2 regions of the Paenibacillus sp. MAH-35 genome follow, and region 1 is predicted to be linked to the other one. Evidence: predicted binding sites of a transcription regulator. Region 1 holds the regulator's gene; the other holds the start of a gene.
The links. Region 1 encodes Rex, which represses fermentation and respiration genes when NADH is low (regulators of the CRP and FNR family bind a similar motif). Its sites were predicted from a motif close to TTGTGAAATATTTCACAA; they were not measured.
Positions count from the first base shown of each region.

Region 2: a site for Rex is predicted at 3,862-3,879, ahead of AC3Y2E_RS01885 (DoxX family membrane protein). Genes of this name have one in related genera too.

Region 1 is NZ_JBYUPU010000008.1:186,519-194,060, reverse strand. Features, by position in the region: gene AC3Y2E_RS11365 (tetratricopeptide repeat protein) at 1-229, shown strand, start outside; gene dinG (ATP-dependent DNA helicase DinG) at 324-3,182, shown strand; gene AC3Y2E_RS11355 (redox-sensing transcriptional repressor Rex) at 3,179-3,799, shown strand; gene AC3Y2E_RS11350 (PadR family transcriptional regulator) at 4,537-4,899, shown strand; gene AC3Y2E_RS11345 (FtsW/RodA/SpoVE family cell cycle protein) at 4,902-6,188, shown strand; gene AC3Y2E_RS11340 (inorganic phosphate transporter) at 6,461-7,459, opposite strand; gene AC3Y2E_RS11335 (DUF47 domain-containing protein) at 7,481-7,542, opposite strand, start outside.
Region 2 is NZ_JBYUPU010000002.1:8,025-15,566, reverse strand. Features, by position in the region: gene AC3Y2E_RS01895 (exonuclease SbcCD subunit D) at 1-109, shown strand, start outside; gene AC3Y2E_RS01890 (AAA family ATPase) at 106-3,198, shown strand; gene AC3Y2E_RS01885 (DoxX family membrane protein) at 3,287-3,835, opposite strand; cyclic di-GMP riboswitch class I at 4,491-4,576, shown strand; gene AC3Y2E_RS01880 (HD-GYP domain-containing protein) at 4,722-5,819, shown strand; gene AC3Y2E_RS01875 (glycosyltransferase family 2 protein) at 5,929-6,747, shown strand; gene AC3Y2E_RS01870 (HAD family hydrolase) at 6,851-7,542, opposite strand, start outside.

The DNA.
Region 1 (7,542 bases):
CCGGCATTTCCGGTTTATTACCTCGCTGACGGAGCACGACCAGATGAAGGCCGTCTCGTATAACGCGATGGGATGCATTCATGCCAAAAACGCCAATATCGAGCAAGCCCAGCATTTCTTCAAACTGGCCTATATGGCCGATCCGAGCAGCGTGGAGCCGATGATCAACATGGGAATATGCATGTCGCATCACGGAAGCCAAAGCGCCGGAGAAGGATTTATCCATTAAATGATCATAGCCTCGCTTCGGCTTCCCTTTTCGGCTAGGCAATAATTTGGTATGCTAAGAAGGGAATCGCGAAGAAGGGATTGAAGAGTACCGGATGAGATATGCGGTAATCGATTTTGAAACAACGGGAGACCAACCTTCGGATGATATCATACAGGTTGGTCTTGTTGTTATAGAAGATGGTGTCATCAGCCGGCGGTATTCATCCTTCGTCCGGCCTAATAAATCCATACCTGAATTTATCGTACAGCTGACAGGCATCACCGATGAGATGGTGGCGGACGCTCCCGTTCTCGAAGACGTGTTGTCCGACATGCTTCCTTTGCTTGCCGACAGCGCGCTTGTGGCCCACAATGCGGGTTTTGACCATATGTTTTTGCGATACGCTTGCGAACGAAGCGGATATCTTCCTTTTGACGGGCGGGTTATCGATACGATTCCCTTCCTGCGCATCCTGTTCCCTTCGCTGACGAGCCTTCAACTGTCGATGGTGAGCACCGCTTTCGGGCTTGGTCACGATCGTCCGCACCAGGCGGACAGCGACGCTGAAGTGACGGCGCTTATCTGGCTCAAATGTTTGGAGCGGTTCGATACGCTGCCGCTGCTGACCGTTCAGAAGCTGGCTCAGCTGTTCGAGTCCGATCCTTCGGACATGGGCTGGTTTATGCAGGAGATGCGGGTGCGCAAAGAATCGGCAGTCAGTATCGACCCCGAGACGAACCGGTATTTTCGTCAATACGTGCTGAATGTCGGGGACTGGGATGAGGAGAAGCCGGCCCGTGAGGAAGAAGGTTCGCCTCAAATCGGCAAAAACGAGTCGTTCGACGAGTTTTACGATAAAATCAAGACGAATTTGCGCAGCAAGTTCGAGCACTACGAAGAACGCGAAGCGCAGGAGCATATGATCCGCGAGGTGGAGAGCTCGTTTTCGTCCGACCGCCATCTGATGGTGGAAGCGGGAACCGGCACGGGAAAGTCGCTCGGATACTTGATTCCTTCCCTGTACCACGGCATCAAGGAAGACAAGAAAGTGATCGTCAGCACCCACACGATCAACTTGCAGGAGCAGCTCCGTCAGCGGGACATCCCGCTGCTTCAGGATATATTTCCGGTACCGTTCCGGGCGGCCGTGCTTAAGGGGCGGAGCCATTATTTATGCCTGCGCAAATTCGAGCAGAAGCTGTACAACCGCGACTTTGCCAGCGAGAAGGAAGACCGGATCACCGCGGCCCAGATGGTCGTATGGCTTTCGGAGACGAACCACGGAGACGACGAGGAACTGTATTTCGCCGGGCGCGGGGCCGAATTTTGGCAGACGGTCGGCAGCGACACCGATTCGTGCCTGAACCGGATGTGCCCCTGGTTCAAAAAATGTTTTTACCACCGCGCCCGTAATGAAGCGAATATTGCGGACGTGGTCATTACTAATCATTCGCTGCTGTTTACCGATATTCAGGCGGAAAACCGGCTTCTGCCGGCCTACAAGCAGCTCGTCATTGATGAAGCGCATCATTTCGAGGAAGTGGCGAGCAAACATCTGGGGATGGATCTGCATTATGCCTCCCTGGTAAACACGCTGCTGTGGCTGTATAAGGATGCGAAGAACGGCCAGCTGCCCTCGCTTCAGTTCAGGCTGCAGCGCGGCTCGGAGCAAAAGGCCGCTGACTGGAACCAGACGATCGAGTCGGTTTATCCGCGCATGGTGCGCATTAAGGAAGAGTGGGACAAGCTGACCGAGCTGCTGTATATGTTCGTCTCCGAGCGCAACGACGGCGGAGGGACCGAGAGCGGACAACTCGTGCTCCGTCTCAAGCCGGAAGCGCTGCCGAAGGCGTGGAGCTCGCTGCTTGTGATCGAAGAGAACATTTACCTCGAAGCGACCGAGATCGGCAAAAAGCTGGAACGGCTTGTTACCGAGCTGAAGGAGGAAACCGACGAGTTTGCGACGAGCAGCGTGCTGACAGACTTGTCGGGGTCGGTGAAAGCGTTGCTGCGGCACCGGGACGTGCTCCGGTTCTTTATGCAGATGCCCGATCCGCATTACGTGTACTGGCTTGAGGCCGCTCCGTACTTCAAGAGCAAGTCGCTCCAGGTGTTTGCCGTGCCACTCGACGTCAGTCATCTGCTCAAGCAGCACTTCTTCGAGGCGAAGGACAGTGTCGTATTAACGTCGGCGACTTTAACGGTTAACAAAACGTTTCAATACAGCGCCTCGCAGCTGGGCTTGCAGCCGTTGTCGGATACCGAGAAGGTGAAGACGGTGCAGCTTGCATCGCCGTTTCAGTACCGCAAGCAAGCGCTTGTGCTGATTCCGCGGGATTTCCCTAGCGTCAAAGGGGCGACGGCGGACGAAGTGTTCCTCGGGGCGCTTGTCGGGTCTTTGGCCGATGTGGCGAAGGAGACGAAGGGCCGGATGCTCGTCCTGTTCACTTCGCACCGGATGCTGAAGCAAATTCATCCGGAGTTGAAGGAGCGGCTGAAGCCGAGCGGCATTCAGGTGCTCGGCCAAGGCGTCGACAGCGGCAACCGCAGCAAGCTGATCCGGATGTTCCGCTCGCAGTCGTCCAGTGTTCTGCTGGGCACGAGCAGCTTCTGGGAAGGCGTCGACATTCCGGGGGAGGCGCTGACTTGTCTGGCGATCGTCAGACTTCCGTTCCAGCCTCCGAATCACCCGCTGGTCGAAGCCAAAAGCGAGCAGCTGAAAAAGAACAACCTGAACCCGTTTACGGCGCTGTCGGTGCCGCAGGCGGTCATCCGCTTCAAGCAAGGCTTCGGACGTCTCGTTCGGACGGCTAAAGACCGCGGTGTCGTCGTGATTTACGATACGCGTGTACTGGAAACCTCCTATGGCCGCAACTTTTTGTATTCGCTGCCCGGTCCGAAAATCGAACATTTGAGCACACAGCAGTTGGTACCGCGAATATCAGATTGGATGGGGGAGGAAAACGGATGAAGACACCGAAAATTTCGGAGGCGGTCGTCCGCCGTCTCCCGGTTTATCTTCGTTTTTTGAATGAGCTTAGCCGGCGCAACGTGCAGATGGTCTCGTCGCAGGATCTGGGCCAAAAGCTCGATTTGAATCCGGCGCAGATCCGCAAAGATTTGGCTTACTTCGGGGAATTCGGCAAAAAAGGGATCGGCTATGACGTCGTCTATTTGATCGAGAAAATCCGCCAAATTTTAAAGCTGGACCAGATTATTCCGGTCATTCTGGTCGGAGCCGGAAACCTGGGCCGGGCTTTGTGCAATTACAACGCCTACCTGAAAGACAATATGAAGATCGTAGCCGTCTTCGACAGCTCTCCGGACAAGCTCGGCGAGCATATTAACAATTTGACTGTCCAGCCCATGACGGTGCTTAACGAGACGGTCCGGGAGCACAAGGTGCGGATCGGCATCATTACCGTCCCGGCGTTCGAAGCGCAACTGGTCGCCAACCAGTTCGTTGACGCCGGGGTGGAAGCGATTCTTAACTTCGCGCCGGTCATTATTAAGGTGCCGAACGAGATTCGCGTTCATCATGCGGATTTTACGACCGAGCTGCAGAGCTTGGCTTATTATTTGGATTGAGGCAAGGCGAGGCTGCTGATGGTCACAGACGGAGTGTGGAGTTGCGGATGCCTGCGGAGACGCAGGCATTTTTAAAAAGATCGGAAGGTTGAGGCTCTTCCCCATAACTAAAGCGGGTAAGGGCACCCCTTGCTTGTCGGGGCGGCTAATGTGTCGCTAGCTGCTTATCGTTGCTTATCGTTGCTTATCGTATGGTTAGGTAGCCCATCCGCATGTCGTCACAGCGAAGCCCAAACGCGCTCGGTTCGCAAGAAACTAGTTTACGGGATTGGTTGCACTTGGAGTCGAGCTATTCCCGCATAACCTCATCAACGACCGGCTGGAGCGAAGGCTCCCGTTATCTTCCACGCACCAACGTAATGGGTTTGCACGTCAAAGGACCGTCCGGATCAGCCGCACTCCATTATAGGGACTTCTGATAGGGAAAGGATGAGATTTCGGAGTAAGAAGGGCTGTCCCAAAGTGTTCACATGACACGGGAACGTCCCGATTTCCAAACAAAAGGACCTCAAATTCCACAGTATAGTGGAGGCTGAGGTCTTTTTTCTATGTAGGCTCAAAAAATCGCAAATTGACTGTTCGGACGAAATAATCGTACTTATCTTTAGGGATACCGCCGGAAGGAGGTGTATGAAATTGCGCGTTAGCGTGTTTTGTATGTGGAAGGAAGCGTCCATTGGACAAATAGGAACACCTATTGTACACTTATACCTAGTAAACATATGCATAGTAAATCTATGTATAGAATACCTAGGTACAGAGGAGGCGACAGATTGAACAAAGAACTGCTCAAGGGCAGCACGGGCACGATGATACTGGCGCTGCTGAACCGCCACGATCTGTACGGCTACGAGCTGTTGAAGGAGCTGGAACGCAGGTCGGAAGGCGTATTTGCTTTGAAGGAGGGTACCTTGTATCCGATTCTACACGCGATGGAAGCGGAAGGCTGGGTGGACGCCTACTGGAACGAGGTGAACGGCCGCAAGCGGAAATATTACCGGATCACACCGCCGGGCCAGAAACAGCTGGAGCATAAAAAGTCGGAATGGAACGTATTCCGCAGCGCTGTCGATCTCGTATTAAAGGAGGGGAGAGCTTAACCATGATTCGGGATCACGAATTGATTCGGAGTTATCTCCGCTCCGTATGCGCACAGATTAAAGCGAAGGAAGTCCACCCGCATATTCGCAAAGAACTCGAGAGCCATCTGGAGGAACTGGTGATGGAACGGGAGGAAGCGGGTCATCACCGGGAGGAAGCCGTACGGTATGCGATCGGGCGAATGGGAGATCCGGTCAAGGTCGGTAAAGATCTGCATGCGGTACATAAACCTAGAATGAATTGGCCGCTCATGATCGGGGGACTGTTATTTGCGGTATTAGGTGTATTCGCGATGTATCATATCGATAACAGTATGACGGTTCGGTTTCCTTTAGGAGAAAAAAAGCTGGTTTCCGTCGCTTGCGGTTTATTGATTATGGGCCTCCTGTACTTCATTCAACCACGTGCGATACAAAGATACAGCTGGGCGCTTTATGCCGCCGCAACTGGCGGGATGGTCGGCTGTCATTGGTTTGGAGCCGCCGTAAACGGCTCGCCGACGTACATCAATCTAGGCTGGATCAGCCTCGATTGGGCCTGGTTAAGCACCTATTTATGGATTGCAGCGGCTCCGGGGATATTGATCGAACGTGCGAAAAAGCCGTACTTTTGGCTGACTACGGCAGCGATTCTGGTGCTGGTGCCGCTGCTGCTCTACGGAAGTCTGGGAAAAATTCCGGGTCTTGTTCTGTACTTAACTGCCCTGCTGGTCATGGCTGGCTCGGTTACAGGAAAATGGAAACGGGTGATCGCACAAACGCTGCTGCCGCTCGGCACTTTTCTTGTCGTCGCCGTGCAATCCAGACCGTACCTAGTGGATAAATGGAGCATGTATCTCGATCCGAACCGGGACCCGCTTGGCGCCGGATATATGAATGTTCAGATTCAAAAGGCTTTGCAGTCGGCAGGCTGGTTCGGAAACGGCGCACATACGTCCTTACGTCTGCCGGAAGCGCATAACGACATGGTATACGTATTTCTGGTCCATCAATTCGGATGGCTTGCGGGAATTGTCATTGCTTTGGGATGCGCCGGATTTATAGGTGCGCTGATCCGTTCGACCTGCAGCGTATCCGATCCGTTCGGCCGGACGCTTCTTGCCGGTATTTCTACGATCCTCGGTTTTCAGCTGGGTTACAATGTTCTGATGTCGATCGGATTCGTTCCTCTGATAGGGATGCCGCTTCCGCTCGTCAGCTATGGATTTACACATACGGTTGCCGAATTCGCTGTCTTAGGAATTGCGCTGGCGATCTATCGAAGGCGGCATCTGACGCTGGCCGTGTGAGCATAGACGCGCAGCTCCCTGTGCGCAGTGCTTGGCGTCACCATACGGTGCTTGCTTAACCGCATGCGCTGATCTGTTCCATCTTTACCGTTTTCTTAGACTCCATCCGCTTCAAGCGGAGGAGTCTTTCTTTTTATATTTGGGTTTGGAAATCTGTTATCGCATAGGGAAAAAGAAAAAAGCGAAGAGTGAGTGTTGATCCAATAACCCCGGCTTCCCTCAACAAACAAAAGAAGCTGCTCCCAGGGAAGGGAACAGCCCGCATCATGACTCTAAAACAGCCAGAACAACACCTTGTACACAAGAAAAGCGAGCACCATACTGATCGGGATCGTGATGACCCATGTCATGATCATCCGTCCGACCGTGCCCCACTTGACGTCCTTAAACCGGATGACGCTGCCCGTACCGATGATGGACGACGTAATGACGTGTGTCGTCGACAAAGGTTGTCCGATAAAGGTCGACGTCTGGATAATAATCGAGGAGCTCAGATCCGCAGCGAAGCCGTTAACCGGCTCGATCTTCATAATCTTTTTACTGACCGTTTTGATAATCCGCCAGCCGCCGATGGAAGTTCCGAGACCCATTGCCGCCGCGGCGGATATTTTGACCCAGATTGGGACATCCAGCGTCGTCTGAAAGCCGCCGGCGACGAGACCGAAGACGATAATGCCCATCGCTTTCTGGGCATCGTTGCCCCCATGGCTGAACGACAGCAGTCCGGCCGATACGACCTGGAACGAGCGGAACACCCGGTTCAGCTTCGACCGCGATTTGTTGCCGCTGAAAAGGATGATGTATTTAAGCAGAAACATGATGATGAAACCTACGGCAAAAGCGATGACAGGCGACAAAATCAATATATAAACAATTTTCAGGAAACCTTCCATATGAAGGGATTGGAATCCGGCTCCGGCAATAACCGCTCCTGCGAGCGCGCCGATCAAAGTATGGGAGGACGACGAAGGAATGCCGTAATACCAGGTGAGCAGGTTCCAGAAGATAGCCGCTATAAGGGCCGCTATGACGACCTGAACGCCATTTTCGATTTCCGCCGGATTGGCGATGCTTCCGCCGACTGTTTTGGCTACTTCCGAAGACAGCATGGCGCCGACAAAGTTAAGAAAGGCTGCGTACAGCACCGCAAACCGCGGTGACATCGCCCGTGTCGAGATCGAAGTGGCGATCGCGTTGGCCGTGTCGTGAAAGCCGTTGATGAAATCGAATATGAGCGCCAACAGGACAATAAAGATAATCAGGGTCAGCATGATTTTCTCCTAACAGGTGGATTAAGCGTAGCGCAGTACGACACTTCCCAATATATCCGCAACGTCCTCGCAAGCGTCCGTCG
Region 2 (7,542 bases), on a different contig from region 1:
TGCGGCCTTTTACGAGGAAGTGAAAGGCAAGCCGCTCGAAGAGGAGAAGCGGCTGCTGTTTGCCGATACATATGGAGAAGTGTTCAAAGAGGAAGGGGACGCCGTATGAGACCGATCAAGCTGACGATGCAGGCGTTCGGTCCGTACCGCGATTCAGAGACGGTCGATTTCCATAGGCTGGAGGATCGGCGGTTGTTCGTTATATCCGGTAATACCGGCGCCGGGAAAACGTCGATTTTCGATGCGATCTGTTTTGCGCTGTACGGTTATGCGAGCGGAGAGGACCGCGCGGAGCCGCGGATGCTGCGCAGCCATTTTGCCGACGATGAAACGCATACCGCCGTTGATTTCGAGTTTGCCGCGGGCGCGCGGACGTACCGGATCTTTAGACAATTGCCTCACCGGAAAGGGGCGAACAAAAGCGAAACGGGCGGCAAAGCGGAGCTGTACGAAACGACAGAGGGCCAAGAAACGCCGTGCGTCGACCGGTTCACCGTCGGGGAAGTGAATGCGAGGCTGGAGACGATCCTGGGGCTGACGAGGGAGCAATTCAGTCAGATCGTCATGCTGCCGCAAGGAGAATTCCGCAAGCTGCTCACTTCCGATACCGACAACAAGGAGGATATACTCCGGCGCATTTTCCGGACCGGTCTGTACCAGAGACTGGAGGAGCGGTTCCAGCAGAAGCACCGGGAGCTGAAGGACGCTTATAAAGAAGCGGCGTCGAAGGCCGACGTGTACTTGAAGCAGACGCAGGAGACGATGCCGCTTCGCGAGGGCAGCGGGCTTGCCGCGACGTTCGGCCAGCCGACCTGCAACGCGTCGCAGGTGATGGACGGTCTGGCGGAGGAAGCCGCGTATTATGACGGCCTTGCCCGCACAGGCGCCGAGCGCAAAGGCGAATTGACGGCCCGCCTCGAGAAGCGGGAGGACGAGCTCCGCGAGGCGCTGCTGCTGAACGGCCGGTTCGCCGAGCTCGGGCAGAAGCGCGCAAGGCGCGAGGAGCTGGAGCGTCAGCGCGAGGATGTGGCTGAGCGCGAGCGGCGGCTTGCGCTCGCCGAGCGGGCGGCGCGGCTCGAGCCGTACGCGGAGCAGGCGGCGAAGGCGGTGCGGGACGCCGAGGCGAAGCGCCGCCAGCTCGCCGCGAAGCAGCAGGACGCGGCCGCGGCGGCAAGCGCGCTCGCGGAAGCGGAGGCGCGCTACCGCGGCGAGGAGGCGCGCGAGCCGGAGCGCAAGGACGCGGAGCGCGAGCTGCAGCGGCTCGCGGACCTAACGCCGGCGGTGCGCCAGCTCGACGCGCTGCGGCGCGAAGCGGAGCGGCTCGCCGGCGAGGAGCGGGCCGGCCGCGCGAAGCTGGCGGCGGCCGAGGAGGCGCTGGCCGGCGTCCGCGAAGCGAAGCGGGCGTGCGCCGAGCGGCGCCACGCGGCCGAAGCCGAGACGGCGGCGCTGCCGGAGCGGCTCGAGGCGCTCGATCGCATGCGGCAGCAGGCGCGGCTGCTGAAGGAGCTGAGCGAGCTCGAGAAGCGGCTCGGCGAGCTCGGCCGGCTCGAAGCCGAGCAGGAGCGCGAGCTTCGGCGGATGCGGGCGGAGCACGACCGGCTCGAGACGCTCTGGATCGAAGGGCAGGCGAGCTTGCTGGCGGCGCATTTGCACGACGGCAAGCCTTGCCCGGTATGCGGAAGCGCCGATCATCCGAGCAAAGCGGCCGCCGGGGAGGTGATTCCGTCGCGCGAAGCGCTGCAGCAGGCGAAAGAGTCGCTGCGCCATGCGGAGCAGGAGTTCAGCGCGGCGAAGGCGCAAGCGGCGGCGGCGCGGACCGGCTGGGACGCCGGGGCGAAGGAGGCGTCCGAGCACGGCATCGAGCCGGCAGCCCTGGCAGAGCAATATGCACGGCTGGAAGCCGAGGGCAAAAAGCTTCGTGCGGAGACGGACAAGCTGAAGCAGCTTGCCGCTTCGCTGCCGGCGCTGCGGCAGGAAGAAGCCCTGCTGGACCGGAAGCTGGATGAGCAGCAAAAGGGCAAGGACGATCTTCAGCAGCGCCAGCAGCAGCTTGCGGTGGAGAGCGGCTCGAAGCAGTCGCTGCTCGCGAAAGAGCTGGAGCGCATTCCGGAGGAGCTGCGGTCGCCGGATCTGCTGGAGCGGCGGATGAAAGCGCAAAGCGCGTTCGTCGCCAAGCTCGAAGCAGCCTGGAAGGAAGCGCAGCAGCGGCTGCAAGCGGCGCAGACGAAGCTCGCCGCCGAGAAGGCGGGCGAAGTCCAGATGGCCGCGCAGCTGGAAGAAGCGGAGAGCAACCTGCGGCAGGCCGGGGAGCGGTTCCGGCTGGAGCTGGCGGAGAGCGGCTTCGCTTCGCCGGCCGAATATGTGGAGGCGAGGCTGGCGGAGGCGGAGCGCCTGGCGCTGCGCGAACGGATCGAGGCATTCCGCCAATCGGTCGCGGCGCTGGCGGATCAGATCGCCGAGCTGGAGCGGGAGCTTGCCGGGCGCGAACCGGCCGACACCGGCGCGATGAGCGCAGCGCTGGCGGAGCAGAAGCGCGAGCTGGAGCAGGTGCTGGCCGAGATTCAGACGGCCGAGCGGTACCGCCAGGAGGCCGAGCGGCTGAGACGGTCGATCGAGGCGGCGCAAGGCAAAGCCCGCGAGCTCGAAGAGCGTCTCGAGCAGGTGATGGACCTGTACCAGATGATCAAAGGCGACAACCCGCTTAAGATATCGTTTGAGCGATACATACTGATCGAATATTTGGAGCAGATCTTGCAGGCGGCAAATGCCCGGCTATCGAACTTGTCCAACGGACAGTTTATGCTGCAGCGCAGCGACCGCTTGGAGAAGGGCGGCAAGCAAAGCGGCCTTGGACTCGACGTTTACGATGCTTATACGGGGCAAAACCGCGATGTCAAAACGTTGTCCGGCGGCGAGAAGTTTAACGCTTCCCTATGTCTGGCGCTGGGGATGACCGATGTCATCCAGTCTCATCAGGGCGGTGTCACGATCGAAATGATGTTTATCGACGAAGGCTTCGGCTCGCTGGACGAGGAATCGCTCGGCAAAGCGGTCGCCACACTGGTCGACCTGCAAAAGGCGGGCCGGACGATCGGCGTGATCTCTCACGTGCAGGAGCTGAAGGACGCGTTCCCCGCCGTACTCGAAGTGCGCAAGACGAGGGAAGGGTATAGCCGCACGGAGTTTGTGTTAAAATAACCGGCTCGCCGTTACCCGGGAAACCGGAACATCAAAGATCGCCCCCGCTGTGATGGCAGCGGGGGCGATTTTTGGCTTACCGTTCAGGTTACGCGTTCAGTGGTGTGTGAGTGCCGCCGAGCGTTCCGCCTTTCGTTTTTTTGTCTTTTTTGAAGTGAGCAGCGGCTTTGTGAAGTAGCGGCATCAGGTAGTAGTCGACTCCGTATTTGCCGGCGTTCGTTCCGCCGACCAGGACGATCGTACCGATCAGAACCATCCAAGGGTTGGTGCTTACCGTTCCGGCGAAGAGGAACATGAAGTTCATCATCAGTCCGAAGAAGGCGGCGGCTGTCGTCAGGGCCCCTACGATAAGGCCGAGTCCGACCAGGAACTCACCGAGCGGGATCAGGAAGTTGATCAGTTTCACGTTCGGCATCGCAAAGTTGTCAAGGAACGCGGTGAAGGTCGGGTACATCGCGCCGCCTGTCGCTTTATCGACTACCGGCTTGGCAATGGCGTTTTTCAGGAACCCTCCGGCGTCGAACCCTCCGGTCAATTTCCCCCAGCCGGCTGTCATCCAATCCCAGCCAAGGTACAACCGGATGATAAGCAGCATGGCAGCGGCGTAACGATTTTCTCTCCAAAATTTGAACAACATGGTAATCAGCTCCTCATGGGATTATAATGTGAACTTTTTCACAATCTAGGGTGTAAAAAAGGTTTTGGATCGATGTTGATGTTGAATGAATTGCTGTTATACTCTTGCACCGTTGGCGTGAACCTTTCTAGTTCCGAGAAGATTCACTTATCGGTCGGTTTTCGCTGTCGGCTGGATCGGGATCGAAGCATGGCCGGTTTCAAGTGCCGCATGACGCATCTTCCTTTCTTGTGCGCTCTTCTCGCCGGTGATAGGCTTGCTGTTTGCTTTGTGGGTATCACCTGCTTGTTTTTTCGCTTTCTTTGGTTTTCCTTTCCACGTCTTTAATGTACCACATGTTTTGCGAATAACATGTGATTTAAATCACAAGGGTAAACCTTTTTTGAAAATAATTTTGAACTCCGCTTCAGCGAGGCTTTGGGATACGAAACGGGCCCGGCGGCTTAAAAAACTGGGGAAAATAAAAGATGTCGGAGGTGAGTCTTGCATAGGTTTAATTATTTGGGCCCCCTTACCCGATCGCTTCCCCATCCGCTTCACTGGCGGAAACTAATCGCATAATGGCCTATTGGTCCTATTGAACAGAGGCTTTATAACCAAAAACAGCCAAAGAAAGGATAGATTTTCTTGGCCGAATGGATTATGATGGGGAATATAGTCGAAAAGGCAAACTTATCGAAAGGTAGGGACGCAAAGCTGCAGGCCTTCCGGTTGTAAACCGATGGCGGCTGGGCTGCCGAAGCATAGGGAAATTTTATAATTCACGTTATAAAACCGGTCCTGGCTTCTTTGAAGTTGGGATTCTTTTATGCGTCTGTCATTTGGCGACTGTAGCTTCCGCAATGTAAGCGATTTCTTCACTATTTTCGAGGAGGAGTATCCGGATATGCGGTACGACCGATATGAAGACTTGATCGGAAAAAAACTGCTACATAATGTGATAAGCGCCAAGGGAATGATGCTCATTCCTGTGGATACGCTTCTTACCGAAGGACATATCGAGAAGCTGCAAAACTTCCAAATCGATTTGTTTGATATTCGCGCCGTACCCGTCGAGCCGAAGGAAGATTCCAGACTGGTATGGAAGGAAGATCAGCCTGCTGCGGAGTTGGCCAAGCAAGCTGCCGAGGTCAGGCCAGCGGCGGACAATACGGTCGAGTTTGTAAAACGGGCGGATGCCAAAATGCAGGAAATTGAGAAATGCGTTTTGCATACCGGAACTATTCCTGTTTCCGAAATGGAGTCCAACTTACTGCCGGCGATTATGGGAGCGACGCAAAACCGAAACATCTACAAGCTGTTCGCCGAGCTGAAGGCGGAGGGCGATTTTCGCTTCAAGCATAGTATCGGCACTGCGTTTATCGCCGCGATGCTGGGACGCTGGCTGCAGCTGGAAGAGAAGGAAGTGTCGACTCTGGCGATGGCCGCCAGCCTGTGCGACATCGGTACGGTCAAGCTTCCCAGCGCTCTGCTGAACAAAACGACGGAACTGGCGCCGCACGAATTCGAGATTATGAAACAGCATACCGTCATCGGATACGAGCTGCTCAAAGAGTCGGAACTCGATCCCCGCGTGGCGCTTGTCGCCTTGCAGCATCATGAGCGTGAGGACGGCAGCGGTTACCCGTCCAAGCTCAAAAGCGCGGATATCCACCTGTTCAGCAAAATCGTCGCTTTAGCGGACGTATACTTAACGATGACGACCGATCGCCCGGGGTGCCCTGCACTTCCTTTTTATGAGGTTATTCAGAAGCTGCATGCGGATATATTACAGAACCGGTTCGATTCGAAGATCGGCATGACGTTCCTGAATCGGCTGATGTCCGCCCAGGTCGGAAGCGAGATCATTTTAACCGATGAACGGCGGGGGAAGATCGTGCTGATCAACGCCAATTATCCGACCAGTCCGCTCGTATCGCTGGATACCGAATTTATCGATCTGAGCAAAACAAGCGCGCTGAAAATTAAAGAAATCGTAGGCTAGCCGGGACTCTGCCTATCTAGAACCGTTCGTTCCGTCCCGTCTCCGGTCTGGCTATGGTATAATAGCAGCATTCTGCTCGGAAGATAAGAAAAGGAACGGGGGATCTGCGATGCTGCCACTTGTATCCGTATTAACGCCGACTTATAACCGGCTTGGCGAGCTAGGGGAACTGCTGGAGGCGGTCAGCCGCCAAACCTATAAACGGCTGCAGGTAGTCGTCGTGAACGACAACGGCGTCCCGGTCGAGCCGGTTTGCAGCTTGTATCCGGAGCTGGACATTCGGATCGTAAACCTGGAGACGAACCGGAAGCATGTGCGGGCACGCAATATCGGGCTCCAATACGCGGATGGGGAGTATATCATGCCTTGCGATGACGACGACCTTCTTGTCCCTTCCCATATCGAGACGATGATGAAGCATATAGTGGGCGCCGATATGGTGTTCTCCGATGCCGAGATCGTCAATTTGGTATGGCAGGACGGTGCGCGGGTTCCTGCGCATCGTATGGAATTTGCGTACGAACACGATTTGGCCGCTATGCGTTTGTTCTCCACCTTCGTCCCGTCAGGCAGTCTGTACCGCAAAATAGTGCATGAGTCTGTCGGTTCGTTCGACGAGCAAGTGTATCATTACTGGGACTGGGATTTTTTCCTGCGCGTCTCCGAGAAGCATCGTGTCAAGCGGGTGCCGATCGCCGGCGTGTTGTACGCTTTCTCGCAGGATGGCGGCAACTTGTCCGGTCAGCTTGAGGATATGAAGCCCTACTTAAACCAACTGTCGGCCAAACACGGACTGGGCGAGCTGCCAACGAAAAACTTTTTCCTGCTCCTTGAGGAACCGGAGGTTCAAAGCCGGCGTACCGGTACGACCGTCTTGTGGGACGGTAAGCCGTTCCGCTCGAGATACGCGGCTATCGGCAAAAGATAGAGAATATAGGCGGGATCGAAAGTTAAGGCGGAGATCAAGCTGTTCCTGAAAAGGTGACGGCTGTCTCCGCTTTTTTGCGCACAATCGGGTCAATCAACGAAAGCTAGACAAACGGTTCGATCACTTGTGGCCTGACAGCCGGATTAAGCCGAGAATAACCGTCTGTCAGCATCCGCCTGCAGCTTTGTACACGGACCAGCGTTCCGATTACGTAGGTATACCCGGTGTGATCCGTACGAATCGTTTCTTCCCAAGCCGGAGGCAGCGTATCGATTGTGGTGCCATCCGCTCTCGTCTGTACGGCCGGTTCGGAATCAAGAACCCGTTCTATCCGGATTCCTTGAAGCAGCGCCTCGTGAAGCAGTCGTTCGGCGAACTCGCCTTTGCCCAGCAGCATCACGCTCTGAATCCCTTCCCGTCGCAGCTTGTTCATCGTGTTAAATGCGATAACGGCGCTGCCATAGGCGTCCCGCAACCGCAAAAACGATACGTACAGCCGGTACGGCTCGCTCCGCGTTACGAGGCCTTGAGGCCAAAATACGTTGGTCGTATCCGGTCCGAAGCTGCTCAGATCGATCAGGTAATCCCCGCCTCGCGTCTCCCATTCGACCGATAGCGGCTCGCATAGCCGGATCGTCTGCACCCCGCCGAAGTTATCCTGATGGACCAGATCGCCAAGTCTGGACGCTTCCTCCGGTGTCGGCATATCCAGCACGCGGTGCAGCGGCAGGCTCCACTCGAGCGGATTGCCGGCAGCGGCTGTCAAGCCGGGCTTTGCTTGTTGCCAGACGCTGT